Regions from separate parts of the Streptomyces sp. M92 genome, predicted to be linked through region 1. Evidence: riboswitches for the same ligand, from Rfam matches in the RefSeq annotation. Region 1 holds a riboswitch; the other holds the start of a gene.

Region 1 (14,495 bases):
GGTGGCCCGCGTTGACGAGCTGGGCGCTGCTCCCGTCCAGAGCGATACGCATGAGTTGTCCGGTGGCGAAGGTCCGTCTGCCGTGGTCGATGAGGGCCTGGTGTGTCTGGCGGGCCTGTTCTGCGAGGTCGGTGCCGGCGCGGCGGGCGCCGCGGGAGGCGTTGACCAGGAGGGTGGCCATGAGCGAGGCGTCGACGTTGTGGCCCATGGCGTCGGTGATGGACAGGTGCAGGGTGTCGTGGTCGAGGCTGTAGTCGTAGGTGTCACCGGCGATGTCGGAAGCCGGGACCAGGGCGCCGGCGAGGGTGAACTCGGGAGCCTCGCACGAGGGAGCCGACGGCAGGAGCTGACGCTGGATCTCCGCGGCCAGCGTGACCGTGGCGGTGCGGTTGCCCCAGTGGTAGAGATCGGTGAAGCGCCGGTCAGTGACGATGATGTACGCCAGCGCGTGCGCGGCCTCCTCGACCTGCTCCAGGACGTCCTGTGTGACGTGGGTGAGATGCAGCTCGAGGACCCCGATGGTGTCGCCGCGGTTGGTCACCGGGGCGAGCACTCGCTGCCCCTGCGCGCCCTGCGGCACGCGCACCACTTTCTGAGTGCGCAGGACGTCGTCGTAGACACTGCCGGCCAGGGGAACCTGATCGGCGCCGTGCTCCTGCGGCGCCGCCGCCTCGTCGTTGACCCGTAGCAGGCGTCGGCCGACGACGTCGACGAACAGGAACGACACGTAGCGCGCGCCGAACCGCTCGCGCAGGTTGTGCGCCACGACATCGAGGGAGCGCACCGGCGCGGCATCCTCCGCTGCTGCCAGTACCTCGGCCAGCCCGACCCGATCACCCTTCACTGCACCCTCCCTGACTTTTACGGGTCCTCCTTCCCGCCGACGCCCTGGTCATCACAGCCACCGCAGTCGCCTCGATCTCGGTGAACACGGTGCACGTGACCTGAGCCGCTCAGACTTCCCTACGTTGTCTGACGGGACAGGGCGAGCCCTTCAATGGCACTGATCAACTTTCGCCGGCACAGGACAATGACCCCGACCACCACTTCGTCCGGAGAGTGTCCGATCTGACACCAAATTCGAACGAGAGATCTAATGCCGGTATGGACGCGACAGACTTCCCCGACTATCTGGTGCAGACGTAAGTCGCCTGGAACGCCACCTACGACGCGCTCGCCGCACCCCGCCCCCGCGACACCACCGCGCTGCGCCGCCTCCTGCTGCGCCTGTCCATACGGCTGTGGTGGGCACCCGTACCGGGAGACCGCCCCCTCGGTGCCGGCGGCGCGCACCGAGCTGCGCCAGATGGTCCGCGCTCGCGGAGCCGTCCGGGCCGCGTGACCCGGGCGCCTCGGTCGGCCAGGAGCACGAGGTTGCGGCAGAGGTTGCGCCTGGCCGTTGCGCTGGAGGTTACCCCAAGGGTGCGCGACCCAGCGGACCGTCTCCGCGTTCGCGCAGGCCACCACCCGATTTCGCCGTGGGCGGATCGCTGACATTCCCGTTGCGGCCGCTTTGCCCATGTTCCCTGGCTGGAGTGCAAGAGTATGGGACGGGCGGGGTGGGCGGTACGGCTGCGGCCGGGGGAGCGGGGCGCGCTCAGCCGCTTGCGCGTCGGCCGATCGATACCCTCTGGGCCCAGGTCCCGTCGACCTGGTCGCGCGGCGGGCCGTCGGGGTGGCAGAGGGCGTGTCCAGCGGTTGTGTGAGATGCCGTGTCAGTGGAAGTAACCTCATGCCGTTTGTCTGACATCAGCGGTGCACCATCAGGGCCGCCCGGGGGTCTTGGTCTCCTACAGGTCGGCGCCTCGGCCCCACAGTGGCGATCAAGCCCAGTCGACGCCCGACTCCCGTCGACGCCAGGCGAAGCGCGCTGTGCTGATGCCGTCGTGGTGGTCTGCCTTGACACTGGAAGGACTGATGGCCCGGGCGGCTGGCGGATCCGGTGAGCGGTGAGATTGGGGTAGGACGGTGTCTGACGATGCGGTGTTGGGCCGGCTGCTGCGGCAGATCCACGACATGGCGCCCACCGACCTGCCTGGGGTGCTGCGCGGGCACTACGCGGCGTTGGGCGTGACCCGGTTGACGGTGTACTTGGCGGATCTGCAGGAGAACGTGCTGGTGGCGATGCCGGACGCGCAGGCCAACCCGGTCAATGATCTGCCGATCGAGGGAACCCAGGCGGGATGGACGTACCGGAGTGTCTCTCCGCGTGTCAGCGCGGATGAGGACGAGGACGGGCTGACGCTGTGGCTGCCGCTCCTGGACGGTGTCGAACGTGTCGGAGTCCTGAAAGTGCAGGCCCCCAGCTTCGACAAGCCCAGGATGCTGCTCTGCGAGTCCCTGGCGTCGCTGATCACCCTCATCGTCCTGGACAAGGCCGGCTACAGCGACGACTATGCGACGGCCATGCGGGCGCAGCCGATGAGTCTGCCCGCCGAAATGGTGTGGGCGTTCCTGCCCGCGCGCACCATTGGTACCGGACAGGTCACCTCCAGCGCGGTCCTGGAACCGGCCTACGAGCTGGGCGGGGACGCGTTCGAGCACGGCATCATCGGCAACCTCCTGCACGCGGCCGTCTTCGACGCCATGGGCCACGACCTGCAGGCGGGCCTGACCTCCTCGGTCGCGCTGGCCGCCAGCCGCAACACCCGACGCCGCGGCGCCAGTCTCACCGACACCGCCCACGCCATCGACCAGGTCGTGTCCGACGCGTTCCCCGACCGGTACGCCACCGCCGTCCTCACCCACCTCGACCTGCTCACCGGACACCTGACCTGGATCAACTGCGGCCACCCCGCTCCCCTGTTGATCCGCAGCGCGGAGGTGGTGCACGGAGCCATGGAGCACGCCGGCGAACTGCCCCTGGGGCTGGGCGCTGTCCGACCGGACATGCCCCGCACCCTTCACCACCTTCAGCTCAACCCCGGCGACCGGGTCCTGCTCCACACCGACGGCGTCACCGACGCCCGCTCCCACGCCGGTGAACGCTTCGGCGAGGGCGGCTTCGCCGACTTCATCATCCGCGCCATGGCCGCCGGTGAACCCGCCCCCGAAGCCCTGCGCCGGCTCATGCACACCCTCCTCATGCACAAACAGCAAGGCCAGCTCACCGATGACGCAACCATCGTCCTGTTCGAATGGCACCCCGCGGCACCACCCGGAACCCGCCCCTCGGGGGTGTAACGCTTCGGCTCCGGCAACCGCCGGCGCGGTCCGCGCTCTGTACTGGGAAGCCGGCGCCCGTCGCGGGCGAGTCGATTACACCCACGTCATCACACGAGGGGAGGAGTACGCGGCCACCGTCCTGTCAGCCATCTGGTCTGCGTTCGGCTGACTGCACCGCTTTCTTCCTCTTCCCCGCAGCTGGGCAGAGTCGCCGTCTCGAGGACAGCACGAAGGTTCTCGCCCGGACACGAACCCCGCCGATGCGGTGGCATGCGGATCACCGTGTGCAACGCTAGTGACCTGAGTCGGAGATTTGTCGTTGGTCGGGCATGAGTCGTCCGGGTCCGGAGATTCCGCCGTTGTCGGTGACCGATGCCCAGCGGGCGGTGCTGGAGGGCTGGGTGCGGCGTCGTTCGACGGCCCGGGCTCTGGCCTTGCGCTCGCGGATCGTGCTGGAGTGCGCCGAGGGGCACTCGATCATGGAGGTCGGTACCCGAACTGGAGAGGTAGCCGCATGGATCCCGAGATCGTGATCGCGCAGACGACGAGTGACGACGAGGAGCAGGCGAAGACCCTCGCCAGAGGCGCTGTTGAGAGCAAACTGGCGGCGGGCGTCCACATTGACGCGCCCATCACCGCCTTCTACTGGTGGCAGGGGAAGGTCGAGGCGGCTCAGGAGTGGCGGATCTCCTACATGACGTCGTCGGATCGCCTCCCCGCGCTACAGGCATGGCTGCACGAGAGGCATCCGTACGACGTCCCCCAGTGGGTCACGCTGCCTGTGACCGGAGGATCGGAGGCGTACCTGTCCTGGGTCGTCGACGAGACGCGCCCGCGGTAGAGGTCTCCACTGCAGCGCCTCGCTCTCACCGAACCTGTGCGCTTCGACGCTTCACAGCGTCGCGAACGTCAGCAGGTGGCTGGCCAGGTCATGCTCAGTGTCGGGGAGCCCGGCAGCGATGGCCCGGGCCCGCTGCCGGCCCACGGTGTTGGGCTTCGACTCCGCTGCTACGGCGAACTGGTGCGCGACGCAGTCTGGAGCATGCCAACGACACCCTGTACATCGATCTCTCCAGAGTGCCCACCGATCGGGTGACCGGCCGGCGTTCCGCAAAGCGCGAAGCTCCTGTGCCGTTGACAGAGGTGTTCGACGTCTCAACTCATCTGCGCAAGAGCCTTGTTGGTCTTCCTGCCCTGCCGCACTCGACTTGCGCCACGTCCTGGTCGAGTGGGTAATCATGCTCATCGTCACCCGTGAGGGTGACCGTCGCGGCAAGCTCCCGCCCCATCAGAGTGCTCTCGTCCGCTGGTCTACCTTCGGCGGCACGAACCGCTCACACGGATCGCCGTCGTCACCGCTGCCGTCGGCCACCTCGCCCGCCGGGCGCCCGGGTGCTAAGAATCCTGCGGGAGACCGACCCCGACTACGTCCTGCTTGACGGAGCGCTTGCCGAGTACCTTCTCGGCTGCTGACAGGTGTCGGGCAGGTGCCCTACGCGGGAGTTCCCATCATGTCCGACCGCCCGCAGGGTGCCCTCGAAGCAGGGACATCCCAGGACCTTTTCAGGGACTTTCACGTCTGTCCCAGGGAGGTCCCAGGGACTTCCGCCAGGTAAGCAGGGAAGGCCCTGACAGCGCTGAAAGAAGCAAACGCGCTGTTCAGGGCCTAGAACCTCAGCACTCGATGATGTTCACCGCCAGCCCGCCCCGCGCCGTCTCCTTGTACTTGACCGACATGTCCGCGCCGGTGTCCTTCATGGTCTTGATGACCTTGTCCAGGGACACCTTGTGCGAGCCGTCGCCGCGCATCGCCATCCGCGCCGCCGTGACCGCCTTGACCGCGGCCATGCCGTTGCGCTCGATGCACGGGATCTGGACCAGGCCGCCGACCGGGTCGCAGGTGAGGCCGAGGTTGTGCTCCATGCCGATCTCGGCGGCGTTCTCCACCTGCTCGGCGGAGCCGCCCAGCACCTCGGCGAGGGCGCCGGCCGCCATCGAGCAGGCGGAGCCGACCTCGCCCTGGCAGCCGACCTCGGCGCCGGAGATGGAGGCGTTCTCCTTGAAGAGCATGCCGATGGCGCCCGCGGCCAGGAGGAAGCGGACCACGCCGTCCTCGTCGGCGCCGGGGACGAAGTTCACGTAGTAGTGCAGGACCGCCGGGATGATGCCGGCCGCGCCGTTCGTCGGGGCGGTGACGACCCGGCCGCCGGCCGCGTTCTCCTCGTTCACGGCCATGGCGTAGAGCGTGATCCACTCCATCGCCAGGGCCTGCGGGTCGCCCTCGGAGCGCAGCTTGCGCGCGGTGTTGGCGGCGCGGCGGCGGACCTTCAGGCCGCCCGGCAGGATGCCCTCGCGGGTCATGCCGCGCTCCACGCACGCCCGCATCACGCGCCAGATCTCCAGCAGGCCCTCGCGGATCTCGTCCTCGTCGCGCCAGGCCCGCTCGTTCTCCAGCATCAGGGCGGAGATGGACAGGCCCGTCTCGCGGGCGAGGCGCAGCAGCTCGTCGCCGGTGCGGAAGGGGTACTTGAGGACAGTGTCGTCGAGGACGATGCGGTCGGCGCCCACCGCGTCCTCGTCGACGACGAAGCCGCCGCCGACCGAGTAGTAGGTCTTGGAGAGCACTTCCGTGCCCGCCGCGTCGTACGCCCACAGGGTCATGCCGTTGGCGTGGTAGGGGAGGGCCTTGCGGCGGTGCAGGACCATGTCGTCGTCGTAGGAGAAGGCGATCTCCTGCTCGCCGAGGAGGCTGATGCGGCCGGACGACCTGATCGTCTCGACGCGGTCGTCGGCCGTCTCCACGTCCACGGTGCGGGGCGAGTCGCCCTCCAGGCCGAGCAGCACCGCCTTGGGCGTGCCGTGGCCGTGGCCGGTGGCGCCGAGCGAGCCGTACAGCTCGGCGCGGACCGAGGCGACGGAGCCCAGCAGCTCCTCGCCCCGCAGGCGGCGGGCGAACATGCGGGCCGCGCGCATCGGGCCGACCGTGTGGGAGCTCGACGGGCCGATGCCGATCGAGAACAGGTCGAAGACCGAGATGGCCACGGGGGACTCCTCAGAACGGGGGTGGTGCAGAGGTGGTGCTTCGGGGGGGCGGGGTGCCGTGCCCGCTCGTGACGGGCACGGCACCCCCGTGCGCACGCGGTGTCTACTTGTTCAGACCCGGGTACAGCGGGTGCTTGTCGGCCAGGGCCTTCACCCGGGCCTTGAGGGCTTCGGCGTCGTAGGACGGCTTCAGCGCCTCGGCGATCACGTCCGCGACCTCGGCGAAGTCCTCGGCCGTGAAGCCGCGGGTCGCCAGGGCCGGCGTACCGATGCGCAGACCGGAGGTCACCATCGGCGGACGCGGGTCGTTCGGGACGGCGTTGCGGTTGACCGTGATGCCGACCTCGTGGAGACGGTCCTCGGCCTGCTGTCCGTCCAGCTCGGAGTCGCGGAGGTCGACCAGGACCAGGTGGACGTCCGTGCCGCCGGTCAGGACGGAGACGCCCGCCGCCTTCGCGTCGTCCCGCACCAGGCGCTCGGCGAGGATGCGGGCACCCTCCAGCGTACGGCCCTGGCGCTCCTTGAAGTCCTCGCTCGCGGCGACCTTGAAGGCGACGGCCTTCGCGGCCACCACGTGCTCCAGCGGGCCACCCTGCTGACCGGGGAAGACGGCGGAGTTGATCTTCTTGGCCAGCTCGGCCGTGGAGAGGATCACACCGCCGCGCGGGCCGCCCAGCGTCTTGTGGGTGGTGGTGGTCACGACGTGGGCGTGCGGAACCGGGTTCGGGTGCAGGCCCGCCGCGACCAGACCGGCGAAGTGCGCCATGTCGACCATGAGGTAGGCGCCGACCTCGTCCGCGACCTTGCGGAACGCGGCGAAGTCCAGTTGGCGCGGGTACGCCGACCAGCCGGCCACGATCAGCTTCGGCTTGTTCTCCTTGGCGAGGCGCTCCACCTCGGCCATGTCGACCTGGCCGTCGTCGCCGACGTGGTAGGCGACCACGTTGTAGAGCTTGCCGGAGAAGTTGATCTTCATGCCGTGGGTCAGGTGCCCGCCGTGGGCGAGGTTCAGACCCATGATCGTGTCGCCCGGCTTGAGCAGCGCGAACATCGCGGCCGCGTTGGCCTGGGCGCCCGAGTGCGGCTGCACGTTGGCGTGCTCGGCGCCGAAAAGCGCCTTGACCCGGTCGATGGCGATCTGCTCGACCACGTCGACGTGCTCGCAGCCGCCGTAGTAGCGGCGGCCCGGGTAGCCCTCGGCGTACTTGTTGGTGAGGACCGAGCCCTGGGCCTCCATGACCGCGACCGGCGCGAAGTTCTCGGAGGCGATCATCTCGAGGGTGGACTGCTGGCGGTCCAGCTCGGCGTCGACGGCGGCGGCGACGTCGGGGTCGAGCTCGTGCAGGGGTGTGTTCAGAAGCGACATGCGGTCCGTGTCTCCTCAGCCGGCGGTGAAGGCGGTGTACTCGTCGGCCGAGAGCAGGTCGGCCGGCTCGTCCGTGATCCGCACCTTGAACAGCCAGCCGCCCTCGAAGGGCGCGGAGTTCACCAGCGACGGGTCGTTGACGACGTCCTCGTTGACCTCGGTGATCTCGCCGGAGACGGGGGAGTACAGGTCGGAGACCGACTTGGTGGACTCCAGTTCGCCGCAGGTCTCGCCCGCGGTCACCGAGTCGCCGACCTCGGGGAGCTGGACGAAGACGACGTCACCGAGCGCGTTGGCCGCGTGCTCCGTGATGCCGACCGTCGAAGCGCCGTCCTCGGCGGCCGACAGCCACTCGTGCTCCTTGCTGTAACGCAGCTGCTGGGGGTTGCTCATGGCCTGAATTCTCCTGTACGCGGGGGAGTGCTGATGAAGGGGGGGACTACGGAAACCGCTGGTGATCAGCGAGAACGCGCGCGGGACGGCGAAGGTCCCGCCGCCCAGTGTCTACTTCTGGCGCTTGTAGAACGGCAGCGCCACGACCTCGTAGGGCTCGTGGCTGCCCCGGATGTCCACGCCGACACCCTCGGTGCCCGGCGCCGCGTGCGCGGGGTCGACGTACGCCATGGCGATCGGCTTGCCCAGCGTCGGGGAGGGCGCACCGGAGGTGACCTCGCCGATCACCTCGCCGCCGGCGACGACCTGGTACCCGGCGCGCGGGACCCGGCGGCCCCCGGCGACCAGGCCGACCAGGACGCGGGGAGGCTCCGAAGCGGCGCGCTCGGCGGCCTCGGTCAGCGCGGCGCGCCCCACGAAGTCGCCCTCCTTCTCGAACTTCACCACCCGGCCGAGCCCGGCGTCGAAGGGCGTCAGCGCGGTCGTCAGCTCGTGCCCGTACAGCGGCATGCCCGCCTCCAGGCGCAGCGTGTCCCGGCAGGACAGGCCGCACGGGGCCAGCCCGGCGCCCTCGCCCGCCTCGGTCAGCGCCTGCCACAGCTCGACGGCGTGCTCGGGCTTCACGAACAGCTCGAAGCCGTCCTCGCCGGTGTAGCCGGTGCGCGCGATGAGCGCCGGGACGCCCGCGACGGTGCCGGGCAGGCCGGCGTAGTACTTCAGGCCGTCCAGGTCGGCGTCGGTGAGCGACCCGAGGATGCCCGGGGACTCCGGGCCCTGCACCGCCAGCAGCGCGTACGCGTCCCGGTCGTCGCGCACCTCGGCGTCGAAGCCGGCGGCCCGCTCGGCCAGCGCGTCGAGTACGACCTGGGCGTTCGAGGCGTTGGCGACCACCATGTACTCGGTGTCGTCGAGCCGGTAGACGATCAGGTCGTCCAGGATGCCGCCGTCCTCGCGGCAGATCATGGTGTAGCGGGCGCGGCCCGGCTTCACGCTGCCGATGTTGCCGACCAGCGCGTAGTTCAGCAGCTCGGCGGCCTGCGCACCGGTGACGGTGATCTCACCCATGTGCGAGAGGTCGAAGAGCCCGGCCCGGGTGCGCACCGCGACGTGCTCGTCGCGCTCGGAGCCGTAGCGCAGGGGCATGTCCCAGCCGGCGAAGTCGGTCATCGTCGCGCCAAGCGCGCGATGCGTGGCATCGAGCGCGGTACGGCGGAGTTCTGTGCTGCTCATCGGTCGGTCGTCTCCCAGGACAGGACGGCACGGGCGAGGTCGTTCCTCCCCATCTGTCATCGGAACCTGAGAGGTTCGCCACGACCACCGGAGTACGGCGATCAGGGCTTGCACCTTGGGTGGGGCCGCCGTGTCAGGGCGGCCCGCTTTTCAGATGTGCCTCGCCCGCGCGGTAACGGTGCCTGAGAGATTCAAGGGAGGGACTTGCTCCTTCGGCGCCCCGGCGCGGCCGGGGACTCTCCCGCGCGGATTCAAACGGCCGGTATGCAGTTGGCGCCGCCATCATTGCACGCCCGGCCGATCCCTGGGCAGACCGTGATCTGTAACCGGCCTGTGGCAGTAAGCGCACGAAAACGCGAGACCTGCGCATTACCTTCTCTTTACACTCGACGGGGATGGGAACTCGTGAACCGCCCCAGGGGAGGACGATCACGGTGAACAGGACCACGGCGTACGCCGCCACCTCGGGTCTCGCGCTGCCCAAGCAGCCCGCCGCCCCGGCACCTCAGGCGTGCGCCGAACTGCCCGCACCCGTCGTCCGCGACCTGAGGGACCGCGACGGCCGCAGCCCGCACGCCCTGCTCTTCGGGCCCCGGGACCTGGTGGTGATCACCGGCCTGCCCGGCAGCGGCAAGTCCACGCTGATGGAGCGCACCGTGCGCGGCCGGCGTATCGACTCCCAGGACACCCGCGACCGCTGGGACCGCCGCATGCCGCGCTTCCTGCCGTACGCCCTCTACCGCCCCCTCGTCCGCCTCGCCCACTACGCCGGACTGCGCAGCGCGCTGCGCTCCGGCGAGGGCGTCGTCGTGCACGACTGCGGCACACAGTCCTGGGTGCGCGCCTGGCTGGCCCGCGAGGCCCGCCGCCGCGAGGGCACCCTGCACCTGCTGCTCCTCGACGTCGACGCCGACGAGGCGCTGGCCGGCCAGCGGGAGCGCGGCCGGGGCGTGTCGCGGTACGCGTTCCTGCGGCACCGCACGGCCAGCACCCGCCTGCTGCGCGCGGTGACCGAGGGCACCCTGCCCGCGGGCTGCACCTCGGCCGTCCTGCTGGACCGGGCCGCGGCCGACACCCTCCACCGGATCGCGTTCACCGGGTGACGCACCGTAGGACCGCACACCCGAAAGGGTTAGCCTTTTCAGCCACAGCAGCGGTACCAGGCAGGCGGTAGGCGGACAGATGGACTTTCCGGCACAGGCACACCCCCACCCGCACGGCGGGTGGCCCGGCAACGAGCTGGAGGAGGTGCTGTCCGCCTCCCTCGGCGTCCCGTCGGCCGGCGGCCGGATCGTGGAGGTGCTCGGCCGCAGCTTCCTGTGGATACCCCTGCCGAACGGCGGCGGCCCGCACAGCGGTCCCCTCGACCTGCCCTCGCTGGAGATCGACGGCCAGGCCTACGTCCCGGTGTTCAGCTCCGAGGAGCAGTTCCGCCAGGTCGCCGGCGCGCAGATGGCGTACACCGTCGCCCCGGCCGCGGAGTTCGCCCGGGGCCTGCCCCCGCAGGTCGGCATCGCCGTCAACCCGGACGGCGTCGTCGGCATCCCGCTGCCGCCGCCCGCCGTGGCCGAGCTGTGCCGGGCCGGCCGCACCCCGCTGGACGGGCCCGCGTCCGGCGGCCGGGTCCGCCTCTTCGAGCCGGACTGGCAGGACGACCCGGTGGACTTCCTGGCCGCCGCCTCCGCCGAGTTCGCCGCGACCGGCGTCGTCCGCACCGCCCGCCGCTGCATGGCCGCCATCGAGACCGCCGACCCGGTGGTCTTCGTAGGCGTCGAACTCACCCACTGGGAGGGCGACGCCCGCACCCTCCCCCTGGAGGCCCTCGGCCGGGCCCTAGCCAAGGCCCCCCTGAAGACCCAGGTCAACCTGGTCCTCCTGGAGGCGGCCCAGGACCCGGTCTGCGACTGGCTGCGCACGAACGTCCACCCGTTCTACGACCGGGACTTGTAAGAAGCGATCTACGGGACGTCCGGACGCCGGTCAGGGCAGCCGCCCCAGGGGCGCGGGGAACTGCGCGCCCAGCCACAACCGGACCCGCACCCGCCAACGGACAGCACCCCCCCGAGCACATAGGCGTCCCGCACCCGGCGGAGCCTTAAGCTGGGTTCACAACCGGGGAACTTCTCGAAGGGGCGATACGCGTGAGCGCCAGCGGCACCACGACCGGACAGGTCGAGCACATGCTGCGCCAGGTGACCCCGGGGCGCTACGACGCCTACGAGTCCCTGCTCCGCGCGCTCGCCACCCCCACGTCCGGCCAGGTCTGGATGCTGCTCTGGCACGGCCAAGCCGGATCCCCGGACGCCCAGTACGGGAACATGGAGGTCGACGGCTACGGGTACGCCCCCTGCGTCACCTCCGCCCAGGAGCTGTCGGCCAGCGGCTGGAACCGGTCGTACGAGGTGGTCGACGGACTCGAAGCGGCCCGCGCCCTCTACCCCGACCACTACGGCCTGTGGCTCAACCCGCACGCCCCCGGCGGCGGCGTCGGCGTCCCCTGGCTCGACCTGCGCCGCATCGCCTCCGGCCTGGACCGCCAGCCCGCCGGTCCCCTGCGGCTGTCCGAACCGGCCATCGAGATCCCGCAGTTCTACGCCCTGCTCGCGCAGAACGCCCACCGCACCCCCGCGGTCCGCGCGCTGCGCCGCGCCTGGGTGCAGCCGGCGCTCGGGGCGCCTTATCTCGCCATCGGCCTCGACGTGTACGACACCTCCCCGCCGGCCGTCGACGCGGTGCGCGCCATGATGCAGCAGTCCGTCGGCGCGGTCCCGGACGGGCTGCCCGTGTCGACCGTCGCGATGACCGACGCCCACGACCCGGTCGCCATGTGGCTGCGTGCCAATGCCCGCCCGTTCTACGACCGCGAAGCCCACGTGGCCGCCCCCGCACAGGCGCCGGCGGGCGGGTACGGATACCCTCCGGCGCAGGGCCGGTACTGACCGCCCGGTGGCTCCTCCCGCCCGCGGTGGGCGGACATCTTCGCGCGTAGACGAGGACGTATGGCACCACTGTGTCGTCGATGCCCCAACTCGTCCTCGTCCGACCCCCGTTACCCACTGTCCGGATAACGGAACACCTCGAACAGCATCACGGTTGCGCATCCATTCCCCGTCAAGTCTGGCTACAGATCGCCAAAGCGTTGAAGACTCCCGCACCAAGGGGTGGTTGTTCGCCCCTGTGTACGACGGACTGATCACGCCGCTACAGCGGCAAGTGCGGGCCGGCTACCGCCGGTTGAGAGGGGTCCCTGCCAGATGACGGCACCATTGCACGAGCCGACCGCGGAGGCGGCCCCGAGCGCGGCCGAGGAAGCGGCGGTTGCCGGCACCGAGGCCAAGGCGGTTCAGGGGCGTTCCCTCGGCCGCATCGCCTGGGAGCGCCTGAAGCGGGACAAGCTGGCCCTCGCGGGTGGCATCGTCGTGCTCTTCCTCATCGTGGTCGCGATCTTCGCGCCCCTGATCACCTCGCTCTACGGCCAGGACCCCAACGAGTTCCACGAGGACCTGATCGACCCGCTGTTCGGCACGCCCACCGGCTCCCTGGGCGGCATGAGCGGCGAGCACTGGCTGGGCGTCGAGCCCGTCAACGGCCGCGACATCTTCGCCCGCATCGTCCACGGCGCCCGGATCTCGCTCCTCGTCGGCTTCCTGTCCGCGATCGTGGCCGTGATCATCGGTACCGTCCTCGGCGTCCTGGCCGGTTTCTTCGGCGGCTGGGTCGACGCCCTCATCAGCCGGATCATGGACGGCCTGCTGGCCTTCCCGCAGCTGCTCTTCATCATCGCGCTGGTCTCGGTCATGCCGGACAGCATGCTGGGCCTCAGCGGCACCGGCGTCCGCCTGCTCATGATGATCCTGGTGATCGGTTTCTTCGGCTGGCCCTACATCGGCCGTGTGGTCCGCGGCCAGACCCTCTCCATGCGCGAGCGGGAGTACGTCGAGGCGGCCCGGTCCCTGGGTGCCGGACGCTTCTACATCCTGTTCAAGGAACTGCTGCCCAACCTGGTCGCGCCGATCATCGTCTACACCACGATGATGATCCCGACCAACATCCTCACCGAGGCCGCACTCAGCTTCCTGGGCGTGGGCGTCAAGCCGCCCACCTCGTCCTGGGGGCAGATGCTGTCGAGCGCGATCGACTACTACAAGTCGGATCCCATGTACATGGTGATCCCGGGTGTGGCGATCTTCATCACCGTTCTTGCCTTCAACCTCTTCGGTGACGGCGTACGCGACGCGCTGGACCCGAAGGGTTCCCGCTGACCTGCCGTTCCGTAAAGCGACCCGTGGCACCTGCACGGGGTCTCTCATCTAATCCGGAGGATCCGAGATCGTGACTACCCAACGCACCTCAGGGCGGCGCAAGCAGGCTTTGGCCGCTGCCGCAGTGGTCGCCGCGCTGCTGACCACGGCGGCGTGCGGCGGCGGCGGAGACGAGAGCAAGGGCGGCTCGAAGAACGGCGCGCCCGGCTTCGACGCGGCCAACAACAAGGTCGCCCAGGCCTCCGCGGCCAAGAAGGGCGGCACCCTGAAGTTCGCGAGCACGCAGGACGCCGACTCGTGGGACACCACGCGCGGCTACTACGGCTTCATGTGGAACTTCTCCCGCTACTACAGCCGCCAGCTCGTCACGAACAAGACGGAGCCGGGCAAGGCGGGCGCCGAGGTCACCCCCGACCTCGCCACCGGTCTCGCCAAGGTCTCCGACGACGGCAAGACCTACACGTACACCCTGCGTGACGGCATCACCTGGGAGGACGGCAAGCCGATCACCTCCAAGGACGTCAAGTACGGCATCGAGCGCGTCTGGGCGCAGGACGTGCTGTCGGGTGGTCCGACGTACCTCAAGGAGGTGCTCGACCCCAAGGACGAGTACCAGGGTCCGTACAAGGACAAGTCCAAGGACAAGCTGGGTCTGAAGGCCATCGAGACGCCGGACGACAAGACCATCGTCTTCAAGCTGCCGAAGGCCAACTCGGACTTCGAGGAGATGCTGGCGCTGACCTCGGCGTCCCCGGTCCGCCAGGACAAGGACACCAAGTCCAAGTACGGCCTGCACCCGTTCTCCTCGGGCCCGTACAAGTTCGAGTCCTACAACCCCGGCAAGGACCTCACCCTGGTCCGCAACACCGAGTGGAACCAGGACTCGGACCCGGTCCGCAAGGCGTACCCGGACAAGATCACGATCAAGTTCTTCTCCAACGCCAACGACCTGGACGCCCGTCTCATCGCGGGTGACTACGACCTGGACCTCGCCCAGACCGGTCTGTCCCCGCAGGGCCGCACCACCGCCCTGAATG
Region 2 (14,495 bases), 3.4 Mb from region 1:
CTGTACAGCTTCCGAGACGTGGTCGTGCTGAAGATCGTCAAGCGCTTCCTCGACACCGGTGTCTCCCTGCAGAACATCCGCACCGCCGTGCAGCACCTCAGGGAACGCGGCTTCCGTGACCTGGAGCGGATGACACTGATGAGCGACGGCGCAACGGTCCACGAGTGCACCTCGCCCGACGAGGTGCACGCCCTGCTCCAGGGAGGCCAGGGCGTCTTCGGCATCGCCGTCGGCGTGGTCTGGCGGGACGTGGAGAGCGCGCTCTCCCAGTTGCACGGCGAGCGGATCGACACGGGCGAGACCCTGGTCGGGCACAATCCCGCCGACGAGCTGGCGCGGCGGCGCAACCGGGCCGTCTGAGCACTCCCGCACGCCGACGGGGCATTGTCAGTGGTGTGAGGCACCATCGGACATGTGAGAGCCGCGCCCACGATCCTGCATCTCGACATGGACGCCTTCTTCGCCTCGGTGGAGCAGGCGTCCAAACCGAGTCTGCGCGGGAAGGCCGTGGTCGTGGGAGGCCTGGGACCGCGCGGAGTGGTGGCCACCGCGTCGTACGAGGCGCGGGTCTTCGGCGTCCACTCGGCGATGCCCATGGGGCAGGCCCGGCGCCTGGCCCCCAACGCCGCGTACCTCGTCCCGCGCTTCGAGCTGTACCGGTCGATCAGCGAGCAGGTGATGCGGCTCCTGCGGGCGCTGTCGCCGCTGGTGGAGCCGCTGAGCCTGGACGAGGCGTTCGTGGACCTGGAGGCCGGCGGCGCGGCCCGGGACGAGGACTCCGCTCGGCTGGCGGGGGCGAGGCTCCGTGCGGACATCCGCGCCGTCACCGGTCTCACGGGGTCGGTGGGGCTGGCCGCCTCCAAGATGCTCGCCAAGATCGCCTCGGAGGAGGCCAAGCCGGACGGGCTGGTCCTGATCCCGCCGGGCACGGAGCGGGCCATGCTGGAGCCGATGTCCGTGCGGACACTGCCCGGGGTGGGACCGGCCACCGGCGACCACCTGCGGCGGGCCGGCATCACCACGGTCGGCGAGCTCGCCGAGGCGGGCGAGGACGAGCTCGTACGGCTGCTGGGCAAGGCGCACGGGCACGCGCTGTACGCGATGGCGCTGGCGCGTGACGATCGGCCCGTGGTGGCCGAGCGGGAGACCAAGTCGGTGTCGGTCGAGGACACCTACGACATCGACATCCATGACCGGACCCGGGTCGGCATGGAGGTGCGGCGGCTGGCGGACCGGTGTGTGCGCCGACTGCGCGGCTCCGGACTGTCCGGCCGGACCATCGTCCTCAAGGTGCGCAGGTACGACTTCTCCACGCTGACCCGCTCGGAGACCCTGCGCGGGCCGACGGACGACCCCGCGGTGGTGCGGGAGGCGGCGGCCCGGCTGCTGGACCTGGTGGACACCACGGGCGGCGTACGGCTGCTCGGGGTCGGCGTCAGCGGCCTCGCCGACTACACCCAGGAGGACCTGTTCGCGCAGGCGGCGGGAGACCGGCCCGAAGAACCCGCCGAGGAGCCCGAGGCCGAGCCCGCCGAGGAGCACCGTCCGGCACCCGGTGAGCGCCGGTGGCCGGCGGGGCACGACGTGCGGCACACGCAGTACGGGCACGGGTGGGTGCAGGGCAGCGGTCTGGGGCGGGTCACGGTGCGCTTCGAGACGCCGTACTCGGGGACCGGCCGGGTGCGGACCTTCCCGGTGGACGATCCGGATCTGGCGCCGGCGGACCCGCTGCCGCTGGTCCCGCCGGTCACGCGAAGACCCGGGAACGCCGGACGGCCGGGGCCGGTGGAAGCCGGCGCGGAGACCGGCCCGGGTTCGGAAGCGGAGACCGGCCCGGGCTCCGGCGCGGGAAATCACCCGGGTTCCGGCGCCGTGACCGGCTCGAGCCCCGACGCGGGGGGCAGCGCGGGTGCGGGCGCCGGTGCGGAGCTTGGTCCGGGTCCGGGCGCCGGGGGTGGGCCGGTGGGGCCCGTGCGGATGGCCTCCGGCTGACGGCGGCTGCCTGACGGCGGCTGCCTGACGGCGGGTGCCGCAAGGCGGTGGGACGGAAGGGGCCGTCAGGCGTCCTCCTTGTCCTGACCGGCCAGCTTGCCGAAGTTGTGGTCGGGCGGCGGGGGAGGAGCGGCGACGTCGAGGCCGTAGTGGTGGTAGAGCTGCAGTTCCTGTTCCGGGGAGAGGTGGCGGCCGACGCCGAAGTCGGGCGCTTCCTTGATCAGAGCCCGGTCGAAGGGCACGCGCAGTGTCCCGTCCACCAGCTCACTCGGCTCCAGGGGCACGAAGGCGTCCCTGCTGAACAGTCCGGTGCGTATGGCCGCCCACTCGGGAACGCCGGTGGCGTCGTCGAGGTAGACCTCGTCGACGGTGCCGATCCGGGTGCCGTTGCGGTCGAACGCCTTGCGGCCGATCAGGTTGCGCGGGTCTATCTCGGTACGCACGGGCCCTCCACATGGTCGTTCCCGGGTCGTGCACCAGCCGACCCGCCAGCCGCCGAAATCATCCGTAGTACTACGAAAGAGCACATAGAGGCGGTCGGCCACTCGAAGGTCCGTGCGGCGGCCTCGCTGGTACGCTGACAGCGGCTGCTGACCCCGTGCGGGAGAGTCCTCCGGACATCACCGGAGGCGCCGAAGGAGCAAATCCTCCCCGGAATCTCTCAGGCTCACGTACCGCACGGACGAGGTCACTCTGGAAAGCAGAGCGGGTGTCGACGGCTTCCGCTCTCACCGACGGTGAAAGCCGGGAGGGCCCTCGGGCCCGCCTGGTGAAGCTCTCAGGTCGAGATGACAGAGGGGGAGGCCGTCCGGGTACCCGCGCCGTGGTGCCCCTCGAAGGTCGTCAGACCAGGAGGCCTCCGCAATGACCGCCCATCGCACCCCGCTCACCGAACTCGAACAGGCACTGCCGTTCGAGCAGCGCCACATCGGCCCCGACCACGAGGCCCGGGCCAAGATGCTCGCGCAGGTCGGTTACGGTTCGCTCGACGAGCTGACGGCCGCCGCGGTGCCGGATGTGATCAAGAACGCCGAAGCGCTGGACCTGCCCGGTGCCCGCTCCGAGGCCGAGGTGCTGGGCGAGCTGCGCTCGCTGGCAGACCGCAACCAGGTCCTCGACTCCATGATCGGTCTCGGCTACTACGGCACCTTCACCCCGCCGGTGATCCTGCGCAACGTCATGGAGAACCCGGCCTGGTACACCGCGTACACGCCGTACCAGCCGGAGATCTCCCAGGGCCGCCTGGAGGCCCTGCTGAACTTCCAGACGATGGTCGCCGACCTGACCGGCCTGCCCACCTCCGGCGCCTCGCTGCTGGACGAGGGCACCGCCGCCGCCGAGGCGATGGCCCTGTCCCGGCGCATGGGCAAGAACAAGAAGGGCCTGTTCCTGGTCGACGCGGACGCCCTGCCGCAGACCATTGCCGTCATCCAGACCCGCGCCGAGCCGACCGGCGTCGAGGTCGTCGTCGCCGACCTGAGCGACGGCATCCCCGCCGAGGTCGCCGAGCGCGAGATCAACGGCGTCCTGATCCAGTACCCGGGCGCCTCCGGAGCCGTACGCGACATCAAGCCGGTGATCGACCGGGCGCACGAGCTCGGCGCCCTCGTCACCGTCGCCGCCGACCTGCTCGCCCTCACGCTGCTCACCTCGCCCGGCGAACTGGGCGCGGACATCGCCGTCGGTACGACACAGCGCTTCGGTGTGCCGATGGGCTTCGGCGGGCCGCACGCCGGCTACATGGCCGTGCACGAGAAGTTCGCCCGCAGCCTGCCCGGCCGCCTGGTCGGCGTCTCCGTGGACGCGGACGGCAACAAGGCCTACCGTCTCGCCCTGCAGACCCGCGAGCAGCACATCCGCCGCGAGAAGGCCACCAGCAACATCTGCACCGCGCAGGTGCTGCTCGCCGTCATGGCCGGTATGTACGCCGTCTACCACGGTCCCGAGGGACTGCGGGCCATCGCGCGCCGCACCCACCGCTACGCCTCGATCACCGCCGCGGGCCTCGCGGCCGGCGGTGTCGGGATCGTGCACGGCGCCTACTTCGACACGGTCACCGCGCGGGTGCCCGGCCGGGCCGACGCGATCGTCCACGCCGCCCGCGAGAACGGCGTCAACCTGCGCCTCGTCGACGCCGACCACGTGTCCTTCGCCTGCGACGAGACCACCACCCGTGCGCAGGTCGGCGGCGTGTGGAACGCCTTCGGCGTCGAGGGCGACATCGAGGCGCTGGACGCGGACACCGAGGAGACGCTGCCCGAGGCGCTGCTGCGCACCGACGACTTCCTCACCCACCCGGTCTTCCACCAGCACCGCTCCGAGACGGCGATGCTGCGCTACCTGCGCCGCCTCGCCGACCGCGACTACGCGCTGGACCGCGGCATGATCCCGCTGGGCTCCTGCACCATGAAGCTCAACGCGACCACCGAGATGGAGCCGGTCACCTGGTCCGAGTTCGGAGCGCTGCACCCCTTCGCGCCCGCCGAGCAGGCGCAGGGCTACCTGACGCTCATCCGTGAGCTGGAGGAGCGGCTCGCCGAGGTCACCGGCTACGACAAGGTCTCGCTCCAGCCGAACGCCGGATCGCAGGGCGAGTTCGCCGGCCTGCTCGCCGTACGCGGTTACCACCGGGCCAACGGCGACGAGCAGCGCACCGTCTGCCTCATCCCGTCCTCCGCGCACGGCACCAACGCCGCCAGCGCCGTGATGGCCGGCATGAAGGTCGTCGTCGTCAAGACCGCCGAGGACGGCGAGATCGACGTCGAGGACCTGCGCGCCAAGATCGAGAAGCACCGCGACGAACTGGCCGTGCTGATGATCACCTACCCCTCCACGCACGGTGTCTTCGAGGAGCACGTCGCCGACATCTGCGCCCAGGTGCACGACGCGGGCGGCCAGGTCTACGTGGACGGTGCCAACCTCAACGCCCTGGTCGGCCTCGCCAAGCCGGGTCACTTCGGCGGTGACGTCTCGCACCTGAACCTGCACAAGACGTTCTGCATCCCGCACGGCGGCGGCGGCCCCGGCGTCGGTCCCGTGGCCGTACGGTCGCACCTGGCGCCGTACCTGCCCAACCACCCGCTGCAGCCCGCAGCGGGCCCGCAGACGGGCGTCGGCCCGATCTCGGCGGCGCCGTGGGGCTCGGCCGGCATCCTGCCGATCTCCTGGTCGTACGTCCGGCTGATGGGCGGCGAGGGCCTCAAGCGCGCCACGCAGGTGGCCGTGCTGTCCGCCAACTACATCGCCAAGCGCCTGGAGCCCCACTACCCGGTGCTCTACACCGGCCCGGCCGGGCTGGTCGCGCACGAGTGCATCATCGACCTGCGCCCGCTGACCAAGGCGACCGGCGTCAGCGTCGACGACATCGCCAAGCGGCTGATCGACTACGGCTTCCACGCGCCGACGATGTCCTTCCCGGTGGCCGGCACGCTGATGATCGAGCCGACCGAGTCCGAGGACCTGGCCGAGCTGGACCGTTTCTGCGAGGCGATGATCGCCATCCGCGCGGAGATCGAGAAGGTCGGCTCCGGCGCCTGGTCCGCGGACGACAACCCGCTGCGGGGCGCGCCGCACACCGCGGGCGCGCTGGGCGGCGACTGGGACCACGCCTACTCCCGCGAGGAGGCCGTCTTCCCGGCCGGGGTGTCCGCCGCCGACAAGTACTGGCCGCCGGTGCGCCGCATCGACCAGGCCTTCGGTGACCGGAACCTGGTCTGCTCCTGCCCGCCGCTGGACGCGTACGAGGACTGAGCCCGGGGCGAAGGCCCCGTCCGGCCCCCGCAGGGGACTGGACGGGGCCTTCGCGGTGCCGGTGCCGGTCGTGGGGCGGACTGTCGGGGTGTGGTCACACCGTCGCCAGGGACACCTCCGTCGACTTGACCAGTGCGACGACGGGGGTGCCGACGGCGAGGCCGAGGTCTTCGGCGGCCTCCGCGGTGATCGCGGCGGTCAGTTCGGCGCCCTCGACGGCGACGCGTACGGACGCCATCGCCGGGCCGGCGGTGACGGCGGTGACCGTGCCCGGCAGCCGGTTGCGGATGGACAGGCCCTCCGCGCGGCCGGTGGCCAGCGAGACCTCCGTCGACTTCACGAGGACGCGCACGGCGGTCCCGGCGGCCGGCGAGAGATCGTCGGCGGCGTCCCGGGTGATCGCCGCGGTGATGTCCTGGCCGCCCGAGAGGCGGACCCTGACCGTCGCCATGGCCTCGCCCGGGGTGACGGCGGTGACGGTGCCGGGGAGCTGGTTGCGGATGCTCAGGCTCATGGAGGGCACCGTAGCCGGGTGCGGCCGCTACGCCGGGTATGCGTGCGTCTGCGTCGCCTTGACCGTCGCCCACGCCGGCGCTCCGGGCCGGAGGCCGAGTTCGGCGGCGGCGACCGCGGTGAGGTCGGCGGCGAGCGGCAGTTCGCCGGTCAGGTCCGCGCGGATCCGGTCGCCGTGCGTCTCCAGCCCGGCGACCTCGCAGCGCCACAGGTTGCGGGCGCTGGTGCCGCCGGGGCGTTCCCCGTAGAGGGTCACGGCGCTCGGCGGGAAGGCCACGAAGACGGGACCGGCCAGGTCCTCGGTGGTGGTGATGGCCGGGCCGGCGTCCAGCCGGACCGTGTGGCCGTCGGCCTGCCCGCGGTACAGGTTCAGGCCGACCAGTCGCGCGATGTAGTCGGTGCGCGGCCGGCGGGCGATGTCGGCGGGGCCGCCCTCCTGCACGACCCGGCCGTGCTCGACGACGACCAGCCGGTCGGCCAGCACCATGGCGTCCAGCGGGTCGTGGGTGACCAGTACGGCGACGGCCTCGAACTCGGCCAGGTGGCGGCGGAGCTGGGCCCGCACCTCCAGCCGGGTACGGGCGTCCAGTGCCGCCAGGGGCTCGTCCAGGAGGAGCAGCCGGGGGTTGGTGGCCAGGGCGCGGGCGAGGGCGACGCGCTGGGCCTGGCCGCCGGAGAGGCGGCGTGGCTTGGCGCCCGCGTGTTCGGCCAGGCCCATCCGCTCCAGCCAGACGGCGGCCTGCGCCCGGGCCTGTGCCTTGCCCGCACCCCGGCAGCGCGGCCCGAACGCGACGTTGTCGAGGGCGGACAGGTGCGGGAAGAGCAGGTAGTCCTGGAAGACCACGCCGACCGGCCGGGACTCGGGCGGCGTCAGGTCCAGCGCGGTGCCGTCTAGGCGCAGGTGGCCGTCGGTCAGCGGGGCCAGGCCGGCGAGGGCGCGCAGTGCGGTGGTCTTGCCGGCGCCGTTGGGGCCGAGCAGCGCGACGACGTCGCCGGGCGCGGCGGTCAGCGTGACGTCCAGGCGGAAGGTGCCGCGGTCCACCACGAGCCGGGCGTCGAGCCCGCCGCCGGCGGCGCGGCCGTCGGCGGGCCGCGCGGTGGCCGGTTCCCCGGTGTCGGTCATGTCGTCCCCGTCCGGCCTGCCGGACGCCCGCGCCCGGCCCGTCATGCCGCCCTCATCCAGCGGTCCCGCAGACCGGCCAGTACGGCGATGGAGACGGCCAGCAGCACCAGGCTGAGGGCGATCGCCGCCGCGGGGTCGTTCTGGAGGGCGAGGTAGACCGCGAGCGGCATGGTCTGGGTGCGGCCCGGGAAGTTGCCCGCGAAGGTGATCGTCGCCCCGAACTCGCCCAGCGCCCGCGCCCAGGCCAGGACGGCGCCCGCCGCGACGCCCGGCGCGATCAGCGGCAGCGTGACCCGGCGGAACGCGGTGAAGCGGGACGCGCCCAGGGTCGTGGCCGCCTCCTCGAAGCGCGGGTCGGCGGCGCGCAGCGTGCCCTCCACGCTGATGACGAGGAAGGGCATGGCCACGAAGGTCTCCGCCAGAATCACGCCCGTCGTCGTGAAGGGCAGCGTGATCCCGAACCAGGCGTCGAGCCACTGCCCGATGACGCCGTTGCGGCCGAACGCCAGCAGGAGCGCCACGCCGCCCACCACCGGAGGAAGTACCAGCGGCAACGTCACCAGCGCCCGCACGAAGCCGCGGCCGGGAAACTCCGTGCGGGCCAGCAGCCAGGCCAGGGGCACGCCGACGACCAGACTCAGCAGGGTCGCCGACGTGGCGCACAGCAGCGACAGCCGCAGCGCCTGCCACACCTGCGGACTGGCCAGCTGCTCGGGCAGACCGTTCCACGGGGCCCGCACCAGCAGGGCGATCAGCGGCAGCAGCAGGAACGCCAGGCCGACCAGCGCGGGCACCAGCAGGGGGACCGGCACCGCACGGGCGCCGGCCTTCCGGGCGTCGGGCTTCCTCATGGCGTCAGGAACCCGGCGTCCGTCAGCACCCGCTGCCCCTCGCCGGACTTCACCAGCTCGACGAAGGCCTTCGCGGCGCCCGCGTTGGGGGCGTCCTCGAGGACGGCGATCGGGTAGTCGTTGACGGCCTCGGCCGCCTCGGGGAAGTCCACGCCCGTCACCTTGTCACCGGCCGCCCTCACATCGGTGCGGTAGACGACGGCCGCGTCGGCCTCCTTCAGCTCGACCTTCGTCAGGGCCGCCTTGACGTCCTGTTCGTAGGAGGCCGGGGTGAGTTCGAGGCCGCCGGCCTCCAGCGCCTTCCGCGCCGCGGCGCCGCACGGCACGGCCTTGTCGCACAGCACGACCTTGAGGCCGGAGGCGGTGAGGTCCTCCAGGGTGGAGATCCCCTCGGGGTTGCCCGGCAGGGTGGCGATCTCCAACTGGTTGCGGACGAACGTGGACGGCTCGCCGGCCGTCGCCCCGGCGTCGGTGACGGTGGCCATCGTCTTCGGACTGGCGGAGGCGAAGACGTCCGCCGGGGCGCCGCTGGTGATGCCCGCGGCGAGGGAGTCGCTGCCGCCGAAGTTGAAGGTGACCTCGGTGCCGGGGTGCCGCTGCTCGAACGTCTCGCCGAGCGTCGTGAAGCTCTCCTTGAGCGAGGCGGCGGCGAACACGGTGACCTGGCCGGAGACGTCGGCGGAGGAACCGGCCGAGCCCGCGTTTTGTTCCGAGCCGGTGGACGGCGAGCAGGCGCTCAGGGCCAGCAGTACGGCTGCTCCCGCACCGCTCGCCCGCAGGCTCCGGCGGATGCGGCGGGTCCTGCGCACCGAACGGGTCATCACGGCCACTCCCTCTGCGTCCTCCTGCGGGAGCCCGGCGGGCCCGGTGACCTGACCGGACGCACGACGGGTTCCCCGTTGCGCCGATCATACTTCCGCATCTGCCAGGGAAAAGTATCCTGTCGCATCGCATGAGCGAGCCGGGCGCCGGTAATAGCTGGCATGTGCGTTCGTACGGAGCGTCGGGTCGGGATGGGTCAGGCCCTGTCGATGTGTACGTTCGTCGACTTCACGCGGGCGGTGGCCTCCATGCCGACCTCGAGTCCGAGCTCCTCCACCGCCTCACGGGTCAGGAGGGAGACCAGCCGGTGCGGACCGGCCTGGATCTCGACCTGTGCGGCGACGTCGCCGAGCTTGATCGCCGTCACGATGCCGGGGAAGGCGTTGCGGACCGAGGTGAACGGGGTCTCCTCGTCGGCACCGCCGGAGCGGGCGAGTTCGACCGAGAACGCGGCCAGGTCACGCCCGTCGACGAGCCGCCGCCCGGCGTCGTCCCGATGGGTGGTGATCCGGCCCGCGTCGGCCCAGCGGCGGGCGGTGTCGGGGCTGACGCCGAGCAGCCGCGCCGCCTGGCCGATGGTGTAGGACTGCATGCCGGTCACGATAGGGCGCGGCGCGGGAACGGGTTGCCGGAGGTCGGCCGTTGGGTATGACGCGATACAGCGTTACTCTCGGTGGAACGGTTGGGACGGTGAAGCGGTGGAGCGTCCGCTCGGGCGCCCGGCAGAACGGGGTGGAAGTATGACGGCACAGCCCTCACGACTCGGTGAGGCGTCCGTGATCCGGGCCTCGCACGAGGACCGGGACCGGGTCGTGGACGTGCTGAGCGCCGCCACGGCCGACGGCCGGCTGACAGTCGACGAACTCGACGAGCGCGTCGGAGCGGCTCTCGGTGCCCGCACACTCGGCGAGTTGGCCGTCCTGACCGCTGATCTCCCCGTGGAGTCGGCCGCGATGCCGGTGCCCGTGGCCAAGGACGTCGTCCGCATCGAGCAGGAAGGCGCGTCCACCTGGCGCGGCGACGACTGGGTGGTGCCTCGGCGGATGGAGATCAGGTCGGCCTGGGGCGAGGTCACGCTGGACCTCACCCGCGCCGTCATCACCCATGACACCCTCCACATCGACCTCGACATGCGCACCGGCGCGCTCAAGCTGCTCACCCGCCCCGGGATCGTGGTGGACACCGACGGGCTGCGGGCCGACTACGCCGAGGTGAAGGTGGCGAGGGCCGTCGGCGCCGGGGCGCCCGTGGTGCTGCGGGTGGAGGTCACGGGGGAGATCAGTTGGGGGCAGGTCGTGGTGCGTGCGCCGCGCCGCCGGTTCGGGAGGCGGGCGTAGGCCGAAGACGAAGGCGCTCGCTCCGGGGGCCGCTCGCGGGGCTACGCGAAGTGATCAGCTCCGGACACGCGTCGGGGCCGGTGCGCGGGCGACGTGTCCGCGGGCCGGCCCCGGGTGCACCGGGCGGAGTGGTGCCGTACCGCCCGGCGGGTGTTCAGGCGGCGGTCATCAGGCCCGCACCGACGGGGCGGTGCGGCGCGATGATCCGGCCGTCCGGCAGGAGCTCACCGGTGTCCTCGAAGAGGACGACGCCGTTGCACAGCAGGCTCCAGCCCTGCTCCGGGTGGTGCGCCACGAGGCGGGCGGATTCCCGGTCGGCGGAGTCGGCTGACGGGCACGGTGGCTGGTGCTGACACATGGGTGGGGTCTCTCGGTCTGTTGTGATGGGTGAGTGCGCTGTGTTGTCTGTCCCGCGGCGTGAAACGTCGTTCAAGGCCGCCCCCCGTTGTTCCGGTCGGTCCGAACCCAGTGTTGCCCCACGGGCGTCGATCCGCAGGGATTTCGCGGTACCGCTTCTCACAGGTTGATGACGCGTCACCCGCGCGGACGGTTCATTTCAACTGCACTGTCCCTTCGGGTGGTTCGGCATGGCCGAAAGGGGCTAGTCCGCGCGGGTGCGAGGGAGGCGTCCGGGTCAGGCAGGGGAGCGCAGCAGCCGGGTCGGCGTCACCCGGTGCGTGAGGACCGGGAGCAGGTCGGCGACCCGGTGCGGCCGGTGGGCCGCGATGCCGGGAGGCGCCGGTGCCAGCGGCACCAGCAGGTCGGTGGCCGCGGGGTGTCCTGCGGTGGCGTCCGCCGTGGTGTCGCCGTGCAGCCAGAGCGTGAGCATGTACAGGCCGGGTACCGACAGCAGGCGCGGCTGGCAGGTCTGGGGCACCGTCTCGGCCTGGCGCAGCGCGCGCTCGGTCGAGGTGACGTAGGGGCCTTCGAAGAAGTGCGAGAACGCCCAGCCGTCGGGCGTCAGCATGGTCTCCGCCGCCGCCACGGCCCGGTCGCCGCACCGGATGAGGAAGCGCCACCCGGTCAGCCGGGTCGCCGTCACGCCCTCCGCGGTGATCCGGTCCAGGACGTGCACGGGCAGCGGCAGTTCGGGTGTGACGGGTCCCTGCGCGCCGAGCAGGGAGGGCGTCCGGGCCTCACGGACGGCGGTGGGAGAGGAGAGGGCGGTGAGAACGGAACGCAGGGCGGGCGCGGGGGCCGGGGGGACACGCAGGGGCATGATGGGTCGCCTCTCATTCGAAGGCACGGTGGCGCGAGGGCGGGGCGGACGACGGTGTCGGCTCACGGGGCTGGGAAGGCAGGGACCGGGGTCCGGGAACCGGGAAGTGGGTGGGACCTGCCGCACCTCGGTTCGGCGGCAGGATCCAGCGACCGTGGGCGCCGGTCAACTGCCTTGTCCGCGGAGTTTATACGACATGCGTTCAGACTGTGTTTCCGCTAGCCGATTCCGGGAACCCGTTCAAGGCTGCATTCGGCCGTCGATACGAGGGAATTCTCCGGATTTCGGACCGGGTGTACGGCAGTGACCTCGGAAAATGTTCACCGAGCGGTCGGCCAATTGTCGTCGGCGTTTTTCACGAGTTGCCGCGCCGGGAAACTGCTGGAGACGTCATGCCCGGTGAATGTGCCACCGGTCACAGCGGCCCAGCGTAGCGCTTGCGGGCCGGTACGGGGACGTTATCGATCGCTTCGGCTGGGCATCATCCATCCTGACCGGTCGCCGGCGGCCGGATCTTCGACACACCGCTCCGAGAAGGGACGCCTCCATGGGGGAGAAGGTCGTGGCAGGTCAGTTCGACCTGTCCGATCGCCAGCGCTACCGCGAGAAGCTCCAGCGGTGCCTGACGGGCCTGGAGCGACTCCTGGCGGAGAAGCGGTTCGACCGCCCGAAGAACCTGATGGGGCTGGAGATCGAATTGAATCTCGTCGGTACCGACGGGATGCCGAAAATGTTGAATGCGCAAGTCCTGGAACGCATCGCCAGTCGTGACTTCCAAACAGAACTCGCCATGTTCAACCTGGAAGTCAACATCGCTCCCCACCGGCTGGGCGGCAGGGTATTCGACCGTCTCGCCGAGGAGATCCGTACGTCGCTGGCATATGCGGACCGCAAGTCCGGCGAGGTCGACGCGGGAATCGCGATGATCGGCATTCTGCCGACGCTGGACCGCGACGACCTGGTCTCGTCCAATCTCTCCGCCGTCGACCGCTACGCCCTGCTCAACGAGCAGATCGTGGCCGCCCGCGGCGAGGACTTCACCCTCGACATCGAGGGGGTGGAGCGCCTGACGTGCACCTCGAAGTCCATCGCTCCCGAGGCCGCCTGCACCTCGGTGCAACTGCACCTCCAGGTCACCCCGGACCGCTTCGCGGCCGTGTGGAACGCCGCCCAGGCGGTCACCGCCGCGCAGATCGCCGTCGGTGCCAACGCGCCCTTCCTGTTCGGCCGCGAGCTGTGGCGCGAGTCGCGGCCCCCGCTGTTCCAGCAGTCCACGGACACCCGTCCGCCCGAGCTCCAGGCCCAGGGCGTCCGCCCGCGCACCTGGTTCGGCGAGCGATGGGTCACCTCGGCGTACGACCTGTTCGAGGAGAACCGGCGCTACTTCCCGGCCCTGCTCCCGATCTGCGACGACGAGGACCCGCTGGAGGTCCTGGACGCGGGCGGCGTCCCCTCCCTGTCCGAACTCGTCCTGCACAACGGCACCGTCTACCGCTGGAACCGGCCCGTCTACGACATCGCCGACGGCGTCCCGCACCTGCGGGTGGAGAACCGCGTCCTGCCCGCCGGGCCCACCGTCACCGACGTCATCGCCAACGCGGCCTTCTACTACGGCGTCGTGCGCGCGCTCGCCGAGGAGCCCCGGCCGCTGTGGCACCGGCTGCCCTTCGAGGCCGCCGCCGCCAACTTCGAGGCCGCGTGCCGGCACGGCATCGAGGCCCGCTTCGAGTGGCCCCGGCGCGGACGGCTGGGCGGCACCACCGAGGTCGACGCCGCCGTCCTCGTCCGCGACGAACTGCTGCCGCTCGCCGAGGCCGGTCTGGACGCGTGGGGCATCGAGCCCGCCGACCGCGACCTGTATCTCGGCGTGATCGAGGAGCGGTGCCGGCGCCGGGTCAACGGCGCGTCCTGGCAGGCGGCCACCTTCCACCGGGCGCTGGAGGCCGGCCTGTCCCGGGAGGAGGCGCTGGCCGCCACGACCCGCCGCTACGTCGAGCTGATGCGCGAGGGCGACCCCGTGCACCGGTGGCCGATCGGGCTGCCGGAACCCGTGCCGACCGGCTGAGCCCACCGGCCGTACCCCGCCGCGCCCCGCCTCATACTGATCGGGCAAGCTGTGACGTCCCAGCTGGAGGCAGGTGTGCATGGCGGAGGCGGGCCCGGTGGACGATACGTTCCCTCACAAGCCAGTTCCGGGGGAGCCCGCTCCCCAGGAGGGGCTCTCACGACGCACGTTGCGTGACGAGACGCTGCTCGTCCTGGCGCTCTCGCTCGGCGCGAGCGGAGTGTCCGCCCTCATCAGCTTCATCGGCTCGGTCACCCGGCCCGGCGGACTCAAGGACCAGGCGGCCACCCTCAACGCCTCCGCCGCGCCCGGCCGTCCCTGGCTGGATCTCGCCTGGCAGCTCTTCGGGATCACCACGGCCCTCGTCCCGGTCGCCCTCGTCGCCCACTTCCTGCTGCGCGAAGGGCGCGGCCTGCGCACGCTGGGCTTCGACCGCACCCGTCCGTGGCCGGACCTGGGCCGGGGGGCCGTGATCGCGGCCGTCATCGGCAGCACCGGCATCGCCTTCTACCTGGCCGCCCGGGGCCTCGGCTTCAACCTCACCGTGGTACCCGAGGCGCTGCCGGACGTCTGGTGGAAGTACCCCGTACTGGTCCTCTCGGCGGTGCAGAACTCCGTCCTGGAGGAGGTCATCGTCGTCGGCTACCTGCTGCGCCGGCTCGACCAGCTCGGCTGGAGTCCGGGCGCGTCGCTGGCGGCCAGTTCGGTGCTGCGCGGGTCGTACCACCTCTACCAGGGCATCGGCGGCTTCGTCGGCAACATGGTGATGGGCGTGGTGTTCGTGTACCTCTACCGCCGGTGGGGGCGCGTGGGTCCGCTGGTG

Evidence for each region. A riboswitch is a leader RNA that binds a small molecule or an ion and turns the genes downstream of it on or off. The one in region 1 is predicted to bind glycine.
Region 2: linked by a shared signal. The riboswitch ahead of gcvP (aminomethyl-transferring glycine dehydrogenase) and the one ahead of gcvT (glycine cleavage system aminomethyltransferase GcvT) in region 1 are both predicted to bind glycine.

The regions. Positions count from the first base shown of each region.
Region 1 is NZ_CP101137.1:3,364,574-3,379,068, forward strand. Features, by position in the region: gene M6G08_RS15370 (PP2C family protein-serine/threonine phosphatase) at 1-844, opposite strand, end outside; gene M6G08_RS15375 (PP2C family protein-serine/threonine phosphatase) at 1,969-3,183, shown strand; gene cutA (divalent-cation tolerance protein CutA) at 3,680-4,006, shown strand; partial or broken gene M6G08_RS15385 (IS5/IS1182 family transposase) at 4,404-4,620, shown strand; gene M6G08_RS15390 (L-serine ammonia-lyase) at 4,840-6,207, opposite strand; gene glyA (serine hydroxymethyltransferase) at 6,311-7,573, opposite strand; gene gcvH (glycine cleavage system protein GcvH) at 7,589-7,966, opposite strand; gene gcvT (glycine cleavage system aminomethyltransferase GcvT) at 8,078-9,196, opposite strand; glycine riboswitch at 9,240-9,356, opposite strand; glycine riboswitch at 9,357-9,450, opposite strand; gene M6G08_RS15410 (AAA family ATPase) at 9,631-10,299, shown strand; gene M6G08_RS15415 (enhanced serine sensitivity protein SseB) at 10,379-11,146, shown strand; gene M6G08_RS15420 (enhanced serine sensitivity protein SseB C-terminal domain-containing protein) at 11,338-12,135, shown strand; gene M6G08_RS15425 (ABC transporter permease) at 12,451-13,458, shown strand; gene M6G08_RS15430 (ABC transporter substrate-binding protein) at 13,529-14,495, shown strand, end outside.
Region 2 is NZ_CP101137.1:6,798,715-6,813,209, reverse strand. Features, by position in the region: gene M6G08_RS31465 (MerR family transcriptional regulator) at 1-360, shown strand, start outside; gene M6G08_RS31460 (DNA polymerase IV) at 415-1,992, shown strand; gene M6G08_RS31455 (PRC-barrel domain-containing protein) at 2,058-2,435, opposite strand; glycine riboswitch at 2,584-2,679, shown strand; gene gcvP (aminomethyl-transferring glycine dehydrogenase) at 2,857-5,742, shown strand; gene M6G08_RS31445 (TOBE domain-containing protein) at 5,837-6,256, opposite strand; gene M6G08_RS31440 (ABC transporter ATP-binding protein) at 6,284-7,423, opposite strand; gene modB (molybdate ABC transporter permease subunit) at 7,420-8,229, opposite strand; gene modA (molybdate ABC transporter substrate-binding protein) at 8,226-9,050, opposite strand; gene M6G08_RS31425 (TOBE domain-containing protein) at 9,248-9,643, opposite strand; gene M6G08_RS31420 (DUF1707 SHOCT-like domain-containing protein) at 9,792-10,388, shown strand; gene M6G08_RS31415 (DUF5999 family protein) at 10,543-10,746, opposite strand; gene M6G08_RS31410 (hypothetical protein) at 11,023-11,607, opposite strand; gene M6G08_RS31405 (glutamate-cysteine ligase family protein) at 12,155-13,672, shown strand; gene M6G08_RS31400 (CPBP family intramembrane glutamic endopeptidase) at 13,752-14,495, shown strand, end outside.